DNA from 3 places in the Vibrio sp. Vb0667 genome. Region 3 is predicted to be linked to each of the others. Evidence: predicted binding sites of a transcription regulator. Region 3 holds the regulator's gene; each other region holds the start of a gene.
The links. The regulator MetJ, encoded in region 3, represses methionine synthesis genes. The targets are predictions, from matches to a motif close to TTAGACNTNTANANGTCTAA.
Positions count from the first base shown of each region.

Region 1: the regulator MetJ is predicted to act here: its motif matches at 2,734-2,753, upstream of R8269_RS17760 (MetQ/NlpA family ABC transporter substrate-binding protein).
Region 2: the regulator MetJ is predicted to act here: its motif matches at 2,092-2,111, upstream of metH (methionine synthase).

Region 1 covers NZ_JAWPOL010000023.1:37,597-41,889, forward strand. The annotation lists gene dnaG (DNA primase) at 1-323, shown strand, start outside; gene rpoD (RNA polymerase sigma factor RpoD) at 423-2,285, shown strand; tRNA gene R8269_RS17755 (tRNA-Ile) at 2,441-2,516, shown strand; gene R8269_RS17760 (MetQ/NlpA family ABC transporter substrate-binding protein) at 2,772-3,575, shown strand; gene R8269_RS17765 (hypothetical protein) at 3,670-3,945, opposite strand; gene R8269_RS17770 (SIMPL domain-containing protein) at 4,169-4,293, opposite strand, start outside.
Region 2 covers NZ_JAWPOL010000043.1:67-4,359, reverse strand. The annotation lists gene metH (methionine synthase) at 1-2,043, opposite strand, end outside; gene R8269_RS21870 (cation:proton antiporter) at 2,235-3,566, shown strand.
Region 3 covers NZ_JAWPOL010000029.1:46,586-50,878, reverse strand. The annotation lists gene bfr (bacterioferritin) at 1-337, shown strand, start outside; gene R8269_RS19475 (malic enzyme-like NAD(P)-binding protein) at 544-1,821, shown strand; gene metJ (met regulon transcriptional regulator MetJ) at 1,935-2,255, opposite strand; gene R8269_RS19465 (O-succinylhomoserine (thiol)-lyase) at 2,481-3,641, shown strand; gene R8269_RS19460 (bifunctional aspartate kinase/homoserine dehydrogenase II) at 3,657-4,293, shown strand, end outside.

The DNA of each region.
Region 1 (4,293 bases), on a different contig from region 3:
TTAGAGATTTGCCCATTCCTGGTCTAAGTTTATTTGTTGATGTACTTGATAAATGCCAAGCGCATCCCCATATCAACACAGGCCAATTATTAGAGCATTGGCGAAACAGCCAAAATGAGACCCTTCTGTCTCGTCTCGCGAGTTGGGACATTCCACTCGATGAGGACAACCAAGAAGAAATCTTTTTAGACTCACTGGATAAAATTATTGCCCAGTGCGTAGAAAAACAAATTGAAAACCTGCAGGCCAAAGCAAGAAGTGTCGGTTTATCAGCCGAAGAGAAAAGGGAGCTGCTAGCACTTATGCTAGATTTAAAAGCGTAACCCTGTTTAATTAGTCAGCAACGATTTAATTTGTTATAGTAAGTGGTTTGCATTTCGCATACTGATTCCTTCACCAGATTACGAAGTTGGATACCGTCTATGGATCACAATCCGCAGTCACAGCTAAAGTCACTTGTTATTAAAGGCAAGGAACAAGGCTATCTGACCTACGCCGAAGTAAATGACCACCTACCTGCTGAAATCGTAGATTCAGAACAGGTAGAAGACATCATTCAGATGATCAACGACATGGGCATTAAGGTAGTAGAAACTGCTCCTGATGCTGATGATTTAGCACTGAACGATGACACAAATATTACCGATGAAGATGCAGCCGAAGCTGCAGCCGCTGCACTTTCTAGCGTAGAGAGTGAGATTGGTCGTACAACAGACCCAGTACGTATGTACATGCGTGAGATGGGTACTGTCGAACTTCTAACTCGCGAAGGCGAAATCGACATCGCAAAACGTATTGAAGAAGGTATTAACCAAGTTCAATCGTCTGTTGCTGAATACCCAGGCACAATTCCGTACATTCTTGAGCAATTTGACAAAGTTCAAGCTGAAGAACTACGTCTTACAGACCTAATTTCAGGTTTTGTAGATCCAGATGCTGACGACACCGCTGCACCAACGGCAACACACATCGGTTCTGAACTGACTGAATCTCAGTTAGAAGAAGAAGACGATGAAGACGTTGATGACGACGAAGATAGCGATGACGATTCAGATGATTCTGAAGAAGATGTAGGTATCGATCCTGAATTAGCGCTAGAGAAATTCAACCAACTACGCAGCACCTATCAAAATCTTCAATTAGCAATCAACGAGTACGGCTATAACAGCCCGAAAGCAACCGTTGCTAATGAAATGATGCTAGACGTATTCCGCGAGTTTCGTCTAACGCCTAAACAGTTTGATCACCTAGTGAATGAACTGCGTACTGCTATGGATCGCGTTCGTACACAAGAGCGTCTGATCATGAAGTCAGTGGTTGAATACGGCAAAATGCCGAAGAAATCATTCATCGCGCTGTTCACTGGTAATGAATCAAGTGAAGCTTGGCTGGATGAAGTTCTTGCTTCAGACAAGCCATACGCTGAAAAGATCAAACGTAACGAAGAAGAAATCCGTCGTTCAATCGCTAAGCTAAAAATGATTGAAGAAGAGACTTCTCTAAACGTACAGAACATTAAAGACATCAGCCGTCGTATGTCTATCGGTGAAGCAAAAGCTCGCCGTGCGAAGAAAGAGATGGTTGAAGCGAACTTGCGTCTTGTAATTTCTATCGCGAAGAAATACACCAACCGTGGCCTACAGTTCTTGGATCTGATCCAGGAAGGTAACATCGGTCTGATGAAAGCGGTAGATAAGTTCGAATATCGTCGTGGTTACAAGTTCTCGACTTACGCAACGTGGTGGATCCGTCAGGCAATCACTCGTTCAATCGCGGACCAAGCACGTACGATTCGTATCCCGGTACACATGATCGAAACGATCAACAAGCTAAACCGTATTTCTCGTCAAATGTTGCAAGAGATGGGTCGCGAGCCACTACCGGAAGAACTGGCAGAGCGCATGCAAATGCCAGAAGACAAGATTCGTAAAGTTCTAAAAATCGCTAAAGAGCCTATCTCAATGGAGACACCAATCGGTGACGACGAAGATTCGCATCTAGGTGATTTTATCGAAGATACAACGCTAGAACTTCCGCTAGATTCTGCAACAGCAACTAGCCTTAAAGTGGCAACAAAAGACGTGCTTGCAGGTCTAACGCCACGTGAAGCGAAAGTACTTCGTATGCGCTTTGGTATCGACATGAACACTGACCATACTCTAGAAGAAGTTGGTAAGCAGTTCGACGTTACTCGTGAACGTATCCGTCAGATCGAAGCAAAAGCACTACGTAAACTTCGTCACCCAAGCCGCTCAGAGACTCTGCGCAGCTTCCTAGACGAATAATCGCAGCGCATATAAGCTTTTAGAAATCAAAAAAGGTGACTTTAGGTCACCTTTTTTATTATCTACTGTTCTAAGTGGATAAAAACTAAGCGCAATTGCCCTAGTTGGTATCTAGACACCTTGCAACGCTTCCCCTATAATCGTTGTCCTATCAAGGCCCCTTAGCTCAGTGGTTAGAGCAGTCGACTCATAATCGATTGGTCCGCAGTTCAAGTCTGCGAGGGGCCACCATATTTCGAAAGGCGTAGCAGGTTAATACCTACTACGCCTTTTTTGTATCTTATATCTTTGGGTACAGTTGCGGTAACTCGTCACTAACCTCGTAATAGCTTTTCCTCTTCCCCTCTTCTTTAACTATTATCTGGCTTTCTATACGAGCAATAGAAACAAAATGTCTGCTCGTGATTTAAACCATTGACCCTCAGACAACTTCTGATAGGATGGACATATAAACGTATGGACGTCTAAAGCAAAAATGGAGCTACAATGAAAAGTATTGGTCACTTAAAGAAACTAGCTTTGATTCTCACGGCAGTAGTCGGCTTAAGCGCTTGTGGAGAAAAAGATGACTCTGTCATTAAAGTGGGCGCGACAGTTGGACCACATGCACAAGTAGTCGAGGCGGTAGCGAAGGAGGCTGCGAAGCAAGGTTTGAATGTCGAAGTCATTGAGTTTTCTGACTACGTGACACCTAATGCCGCTCTTAGCGATGGTAGCATCGATATTAATAGCTATCAGCACCAGCCATTTTTAGACAACTTCAACAGTAGCCATAACGCCCAATTAGTATCAATTGGTCAGTCCATTCTTATGCGTATGGGGCTTTATTCTAATAAGTATCGCTCACTGCAAGAGCTTCCAAACAATGCACGTATAGCGCTTCCAAATGACCCTACCAACGGTGGTCGTGGTCTGTTGCTACTCGCCGATGCAGGTTTAATTGAGCTGAAACAGGGTGTTGGCCATAAAGCCGCCCTAACTGATATCACAAAAAACGCAAAATCATTTGAATTTGTCGAGGTAGATGCCGCTCAGCTACCAAGAACATTAGATGATGTGGACGCGGCTGCGATTACAATGAACTACGTAATGTCTTCTGGTTTAGATCCGAAGAAACAAAGTATCTATCTTGAAGCAAAAGACGCACCGCTGGCCGTCATGGTCATCGCTACTCGTGACGCAGACAAAAATAATGAAGCGTATAAAAAGTTCGTTTCTATTTACCAATCTCAAGCAATTCGTGATTACCTCGATCGTACGTTCAAAGGCACAATAGAAGCAGCTTTTTAATCAATAAAGCAACGAATACTTTGCTCACTAATCAGATAGGAAAGAGGCTAATGTTTTCTCATAGCCTCTTCTTTTCATTACTCACTAAATTGACTCATTGTCGACTTTCAGCTTCTAACTTCATTGCCAAATAAGCTTGGTCAGCAGAAACCAATTCAGGGCGGTTAATCAACTTCCAGAGGAAGTATGGTGGGATTAAAAATACGATGAAGTAGAGAGATTCATGGAAGAAAACATCGGCTATCGTTTGCTGATGCTCCCAAAGTGCCGTCAGTGCAAAGAGCTCTAACATCACGCCTAATACACCAAAGACGACAGAGACAACAATCGCTAAACCCAGTAGTTCTCTAACAAAGTGCTTGTATGCCATGATACTAATTCCTTCTAGCAATAAGTCATACTAACTTACGCTCATAAGAAACAAGTGAGCTTGATTATTATCAAACTCACCTCATCACTGTTAAGAACTTAGTTTTATAAAAAAGTACTTGTATATAGCGTCAGCGAAGACTGATTTCCCTATCACAGAGCATAGATACCTCTACAAACAGAGGGTGATGGAACGACCAACTATTGGCTATATGAGCGCAACTTTAATCAGATAAGTAATATTGAACCGTCGATACCACTCGTACTTTCTTAATGTAAGGCGTGTTGCTGTCTCGGTCATAAATCGAGAACTGCCCTTGAGTTGCACGTTTGATCTTACCCAGTGAAC
Region 2 (4,293 bases), on a different contig from region 3:
TTCGGTATCATCAACGATGAACTCAGTTATTCCTTTCACTAACGCGTGCTCTAAGCGCTTTTCAACAGGCCAAGTTCTCCACTCAAGTGCAGAGGCATCCTCCTCTTTACCTACCCCTTTGCCTGCATATTCCGCCGCGATATCTAACAATCTCTCAGTGGCGTCATCACGACGGTTAAGAACGACATCTTCCACAGCCTCACGCAATTTTTCAGGCACGTTATCGTAGATTTCTAACTGACCCGCATTCACAATCCCCATATCCATACCATTTTTAAAACAGTGGTAGAGGAACACCGCGTGAATCGCTTCACGTACATAGTTATTGCCACGGAAAGAGAATGAGACGTTAGAAACACCACCCGAGATCATCGCATGTGGTAAATCACGTTTGATATCGCCAACGGCTTCAATGAAATCCACCGCGTAGTTATTATGCTCCTCGATCCCCGTAGCAATGGCAAAAATGTTTGGGTCAAAAATGATGTCTTCTGGTGGAAAGCCCACTTCATCAACAAGAATTCGGTAAGCGTTGGTACAAATTTCTACTTTGCGCTCACGTGTATCTGCTTGCCCAATCTCATCAAACCCCATCACAATCACAGCCGCACCGTAACGGCGGATCAACTTAGCTTGTTCAACGAATTTCTCTTTGCCTTCTTTGAGAGAGATCGAGTTAACAATGCCTTTGCCTTGGATGCACTTAAGACCGGCTTCAATAACCTCCCACTTGGAAGAGTCAACCATGATTGGTACTTTTGAGATTTCAGGTTCTGACGCACAAAGGTTTAAAAAGCGAACCATACAAGCTTGTGCATCCAACATGCCTTCATCCATGTTGATATCGATAATTTGAGCGCCATTTTCAACTTGTTGACGAGCCACATCGAGCGCTTCATCGTACAGCTCTTCTTTAATCAAGCGCTTAAAACGCGCAGAACCGGTTACATTCGTACGCTCACCGACATTGATAAATAAAGAGTCTTTATCAATCGCGAGCGGCTCTAAGCCAGACAAGCGACAAGCAACGGGAAGTTCAGGTAATTGACGAGGGGCGATATTTTCAACCGCGAGTGCCATTTGGCGAATGTGCTCAGGAGTTGTACCACAACACCCACCAATCAAGTTTAAAAAGCCACTTTGAGCCCACTCTTTAACATGCTTAGCCATATCTTCTGGCGACAAATCGTATTCGCCGAATGCATTCGGAAGCCCAGCATTTGGGTGAGCGGAAACAAAAGATTCTGATATACGAGAGAGCTCTTCAACATAAGGACGCAGTTCATCCGGGCCAAGTGCACAGTTCAAACCAAACGAAATCGGTTTAACATGACGTAATGAGTTGTAAAACGCTTCTGTGGTTTGACCGGATAATGTTCTACCGGAAGCATCAGTAATAGTCCCCGAGATCATCACAGGTAACTCAATACCCATCTCTTCAAACACACTTTCAACAGCAAATGAACAAGCCTTAGCGTTAAGCGTATCGAAGATGGTCTCGATAAGAATAAGGTCTGAACCACCTTTAATAAGCGCTCGAGTCGATTCAGAGTAAGCCTCAACTAACTCGTCGAAAGAAACATTTCGATATCCGGGGTCATTTACATCAGGAGAAATAGAACAAGTTCGGTTTGTCGGCCCTAAAACCCCTGCGACATAACGTGGTTTATCGGGTGTTTTTGCGGTCCATTCGTCTGCAACTTCACGTGCAAGCTTGGCAGCTGCAAAGTTAATTTCTTCACTTAGGCTTTCCATCTCGTAGTCAGCCATCGCAATGGTTGTTGCGTTAAAAGTGTTGGTCTCAAGAATATCTGCACCCGCTTCTAAATATGCAGCGTGAATTTCCTTGATAAGTTGAGGCTGACTTAGAACCAACAGGTCGTTGTTACCTTTTAGATCACAATGCCAATCCGCAAAGCGCGTTCCTCGATAGTCTTGCTCTTCAAGTTTGTACCCTTGAATCATGGTTCCCATACCACCATCAATCAAAAGAATACGTTGCTTCAATTGAGCTTCAATCTGTTGTCTTACGTTACTTCCCACAGTACAGCCTCATTCCTTTAGTTATCTTTCCATCCTATCACACAAACTTCAGGAGTCTAGACGTCTAAACGTGGAATTAATGATTATTTTATCTCCTTCTTAACTTACAAAATAATCACGAAAAAATGTTTGCTATTTAAGCAGCATCAGCCGAGAATTCCATTCATAAAATGTTACAAATAGAGAGCTCTATGTCGGTCTATCATACTTTATGTTTTCTATCCGCAGCTGCGATGCTAATTGCTTTTGTAAACAGCAAGATAGGAAAGATGCAAACCACCATTGCGATTACCGCAGGTTCAATGGTGCTTTCACTTCTAATCTTAATTGCGGGTCAAAACAACTGGTTCCATCTCACCGAAATTGCGACGGAGACGGTCACAAGGATTAACTTCGAAGATTTCTTGCTCAAAGGCATTCTTGGCTTCTTACTATTTGCTGGTGGACTAGGCATCAAACTCCCGAACCTTAAAGATCAAAAGTGGGAGATCACTGTTTTAGCCCTTGGAGCTACACTGTTTTCTACGTTCTTTATTGGATTTGCGCTGTATGGGTTTTGTCAGTTAATTGGCATCCAATTTGATTTGGTCTACTGCTTACTATTTGGTGCTCTAATATCGCCAACTGACCCAATCGCTGTATTGGCTATTGTGAAAAAACTAGATGCTCCTAAACGTATCTCCACTCAGATTGAAGGAGAATCGCTCTTCAATGATGGCTTCGGTTTGGTTATCTTCGTCACTCTATTTACGATTGCATTTGGCACTGAGGCACCAACTGTAGGTAGTGTCACCTTACTCTTCATCCAAGAAGCTATCGGTGGTATCACATATGGTTTCGTCCTCGGTTTGCTATTCCACTACTTGATCAGTGCCACCGATGATCACTCAATGGAATTGTTACTTACCATTGGTGTCCCAACAGCAGGTTACGCATTTGCTGAATACATCCATGTATCAGGCCCACTCGCGATGGTTGTATCCGGTATTATGATTGGCAACTGGACACGCTTTATTGGCTTTTCAAAAGAGAGTGAAGATCACCTTGACCATTTTTGGGAGCTTGTTGATGAGTTCTTGAATGGCGTGTTATTCCTACTGATCGGCATGTCGATGCTGCTATTTGAATTCCACAAAGAAGACTGGATCATGATGGCTATTTCAGTCCCTCTTGTACTAGCAGCTCGCTATCTAAGTGTATTTCTTTCTTACATAGGCTTTAAACGTTACAGAAAATATAATCCATGGTCAGTGCGTATTTTGACGTGGGGCGGTTTACGCGGAGGCCTAGCACTAGCGATGGCACTTTCTATTCCATCTGGTATTTGGGTGATTCAAGATAAGTTAATCGATGTAAAAGAGATTATTCTTGTAATGACCTACTCCGTCGTTGTTTTCTCTATCCTCATTCAAGGCTCAACAATCACTCCAATGATTGAAAAAGCAAAAGCAGAAGAGAAGAAGATGGAAGAGAATAACCAAGCAATAACCACTCCGGAACATACGGAGCCATTGGACTCTTAAAGACACGTAACTTAATAAATAAAAAGCAGCTACCTAGCTGCTTTTTTCATAACTAATTTTCAGACTCCCCTTCAAGGACTAATGCTCCTTATTCTTTGATATACCTTCAAATATACTAAGAATCGCTACGCTACATTTTCATAGATACTAACTATTGCCGATAGATAGTATTCATAGACGAGCCTTTTAATTTACCCATTTTCATCTGTATCACTTCTCTTCCCTTGGCAATATAGGCTCCTCGCAAACATCAAAGCTAAACTTCCACAATACTTAGCAATGAGCGAGTTTGTATTTTTATGAGAAAGAGACATTTAGGGTGATTGCGTTCAGAACCCAAACAGGTTAGCAACCTCATCAAGATAAAACTGAGCTAGCATTCAGTAGATCAAAGCCTTAACAGAAATTTAGCCCCCTCCCTCTTGATCTCAGTGAGACTAAACTTGTATTCAAAGTCATCCTATTTTCAAATTAGAAACAAGCGACACTTCAAACAATTAAACTCTGTCACATAACTAGATTTTCTAATATCGAATAAAAGGAGCTTTGGTTAGAGCTTGGTATCGGAATAAGACTAAGACTAAGGCACAGAGTTACGTGCTAGCTCGTTCACGACGTATTAAAACCATGTGAAGAGGGTAGTGTAACTCGAGATGCAAGATTTAAATATGAGAGTGGGTTTAAGGTAAGTCAGGTAACCAAAACGAAAAAAGCCCCAGTCTTTCGA
Region 3 (4,293 bases):
ATCTATCGATGAGATGAAGCATGCCGATCATCTAATTGAGCGTATTTTGTTCCTTGAAGGCCTACCGAACCTACAAGATTTAGGTAAGTTGATGATTGGTGAAGATACCAAGGAAATGCTCGAGTGTGACTTAAAGCTTGAAATGGCGGCTATTCCAGATTTAAAAGATGCGATTGCCTACGCTGAAGACATTCGAGATTATGTGTCTCGAGATCTCTTCCAAGATATTCTTGAAGATGAAGAAGAACATGTTGATTGGCTAGAGACGCAACTTGGCTTGATTGAAATGTCTGGTATTGAGAATTATCTCCAAGCGCAATACGTGGACGAAGAGTAACGATACTTTCTAAGTTTGCATACTCCAATAATAGTAAGAAGAAAGAGCACCTGACTCGAAAATCGGGTGCTTAACCCCGTTATCTGGTCTAATCTCTTTTATTATCGGCTTTTTAAGGATATTGCTCGCAATCTTGCCTATGAAGTTTGATTTCTATCCGATAGAATTTATGCCCCCTTACCTAAAAATAAAAAAGAGAAACGTCCATGTCTGAAGACAACCACCAAGCAGCCACTCCAGAAGAAGAACATCGCCAAAAAGCATTGGATTACCATGCTTATCCAACTCCAGGAAAGATTGCTGTCGAACTGACAAAGCCTGCGGAAACGGCGGGTGATCTTGCCCTTGCATATAGCCCTGGTGTTGCAGAGCCAGTGCGTGAAATCGCACAAAACCCGGATAACGTGTACAAGTACACTGCAAAAGGGAACATGGTTGCTGTTATTTCTAACGGTACCGCTATTCTAGGTCTAGGTAACCTAGGTCCACTTGCATCTAAGCCAGTGATGGAAGGTAAAGCGTTACTGTTTAAGCGTTTTGCAGGTCTTGACTCTATTGATATTGAAGTTAAGCACCGCACGATCGATGAATTTGTTGATACTGTTGCGAGCATTGCAGACACTTTTGGCGGTATCAACCTTGAAGATATTAAAGCACCAGACTGTTTTGAGATTGAAAAGCGTCTGATTGAACGTTGTGATGTACCAGTATTCCACGATGATCAACATGGTACTGCTATTGTAACGGCAGCGGGTATGCTGAATGCAATCGAACTTCAAGGTAAGAAACTTGAAGATTCAACAATTGTTTGTCTTGGCGCTGGCGCTGCCGCTGTAGCGTGTATGGAGCTTCTGATCAAATGCGGCGCAATGCGCGAAAAAATCTACATGCTAGATCGCAAAGGTGTGATTCACACTCGTCGTGATGATCTTAATGAATATAAGCAGCTATTTGCGAACAATACAGATAAGCGCACACTAGAAGACGTGATTGAAGGTGCAGATCTGTTCCTAGGTGTATCTGGTCCAAACCTATTGCCAGCGGAAGCGTTGAAGTTGATGGCAGATAAGCCAATCGTATTCGCATGTTCTAACCCGGATCCTGAAATCAAGCCGGAACTTGCTCACGCAGTTCGTGATGACTTGATCATGGGTACTGGCCGTAGTGATTATCCTAACCAAGTTAACAACGTATTGTGTTTCCCATTCATTTTCCGCGGTGCTCTTGATGTGCGTGCAAGTGAAATCAATGATGAAATGAAACTTGCAGCCGTTGAGGCGATTCGTGAGCTAGCAAAAGAGCCTGTACCTGAAGCCGTATTGAAGGCTGCCGGTGTTGATAAGCTAGAGTTTGGTGCGGACTATATTATTCCAAAACCAATGGATTCACGTTTGCTACCACGTGTTGCAAAAGCGGTTGCTCAGGCGGCGGTTAATTCAGGTGTAGCTCGTATCGAGATGCCTGAAAACTACATGGCAGAGTAATATATCTTTCAGATGTGATACACAAAAAATGGGACGCTATTGCGTCCCATTTTTTATGTCATCCATTTGGCTCGAGGCAAGAGTTATTACCTGAAACCTTTTATCAGGCTTTTTTATTCTTCGTCGAATGACTCAAATTCGATGCCCATTTCCGTCATCAGCGCTTTTACTTCTGTTGGAATATCATCAGGACGGTCTTTACGAAGGTCTTCATCTGTCGGAAGTGGCTGACCTGTGTACGCGTGCAAAAATGCCTCGCATAGCAATTCGCTATTGGTTGCATGGCGTAAGTTATTGATCTGACGGCGAGTACGCTCATCAGTTAGCACCTTTAAAACTTTTAGCGGGATAGAGACGGTAATTTTTTTTACTTGTTCGCTTTTTTTGCCGTGCTCTGCATATGGGCTAATGTATTCGCCATTCCAGTCAGCCATTGCACACCTTCATTTATGTAATCGGTTAAAAATAATTTAGGTGCTGATTTTAGCTGCATTTACCGCCATAAGCAAAGACATATAGACGTCTAGAAGTGTTGACGTCTCATTTTTTGACGAGTAAAGTGAACATAACAGCAAAGGAAGCGTGTTGATCACTTTATGTTACTCATTAGATATAGCGCATTCCTATTTAGAAGTCATTACCCGTGAAAGGATACACCCATGAGCACTCGCAAACCTGCGACCATTGCAGTACGCACTGGTATTGAATCAGACAGCCAATATCATGCTGTCGTTCCACCTATTTATCTTTCCACTAACTATGGTTTTCCTGCTTTTGGTGAAGTGCCCAAGTATGATTACACACGATCTGGTAATCCAAACCGCGGACTGTTGGAAAGTGCGCTATCTGAACTTGAGTCTGGAAAAGGAGCGGTTGTTACTAACTGCGGTACGTCGGCATTAAATTTATGGGTTTCCGCTTTTCTCGGCCCAGATGATCTCATTATTGCTCCTCACGATTGTTATGGTGGTACCTATCGTCTTTTTAATACCCGAGCTAACAAAGGCGATTTTAAGGTTCAGTTTGTCGATCAATCAGACGAACAGGCTTTAGATGCTGCATTGGCACAAAAACCAAAACTCATTTTGCTAGAAACTCCGTCAAACCCTCTGGTTCGCGTAGTGGATATTGCAGCTACTTGTGAAAAAGCGAAACAAATCGGCGCGTTAGTTGCGGTGGACAATACCTTTTTGACACCCGTGTACCAAAAACCTTTAGAGCTAGGTGCGGATTTTGTTATCCACTCCACAACAAAGTACATCAACGGTCATTCGGACGTAATTGGTGGAGTAATCATCACCAACACAGAAGCGCATGCAGAAGAGCTTGCATGGTGGGGTAATTGTATTGGTGCAACGGGCACACCTTTCGATAGTTACATGACACTGCGAGGTATTCGTACGCTTGCTGCTCGTATGAGAGTACATGAAGAGAGCTCACAGCAGGTACTAGCTTACCTACAGAAACAAGCGTTAGTTAAAACTATCTATCATCCAAGCCTGCCGGAACATCCAGGTCACGACATTGCTAAAAAGCAGCAAACGGGCTTTGGCTCTATGTTGAGTTTTGAGTTTGCTGGTTCGTTTGAGCAGTTAAAGGTGTTTGTGAAAGAGCTCCAACTGTTTTCATTAGCAGAGTCATTAGGTGGTGTAGAAAGTTTGATTTGCCACCCAGCATCTATGACGCACCGTGCAATGGGTGAGGAGGCGCTGGCGGAGGCTGGGGTCTCTCATCAACTATTGCGTTTGTCTGTCGGTTTGGAAGATGCACAAGACCTCATCACAGATTTAGAACAAGCGTTCGCTAAAGCTACCCAGTAATAGGAGACGATAACAATGACTGTACAACGTCAGCTGCATAAGTTTGGTGGCAGTAGCTTAGCAAACCCAGAATGCTACTTACGCGTTGTGGGTATTCTCAAGGAGTATTCGACAGAAAATGATCTTGTGGTCGTATCTGCTGCAGGAAAAACCACTAACCGCTTGATTGAGTTTTTGGAAGGGTTAAGTAAAGATGGCCGAATTGCGCATGAAGCGCTTCAAAGCTTGAGACAGTTCCAAACTGAGCTAATAGAAAGCTTGTTGGAGAGTGAAGCAAAAGAAGAGCTGTTAGCTTTATTACATGATGAGTTCAGTACTCTCTCGGAACTGACTGCACCACTCACTAATGCGCAAAAAGCTGCGGTACTGGGACACGGAGAAGTATGGTCTGCTCGCCTATTGGCCGCGTTATTATCTCAACGTTCTATCCCTGCGGTTGCACAAGATGCACGAGCGTTTTTACGTGCAGAAGCGGGAACTCAACCAGAGGTTGATCGCGCTCGTTCATACCCTTTAATTAAAGAGATCCTCGCGCAGCATAACCATAAACGTGTGGTAATTACTGGCTTTATGGCTCAGAACGAGGCAGGAGAAACCATTCTACTTGGTCGTAACGGCTCTGACTATTCTGCAACGGTCATAGGCGCGCTTG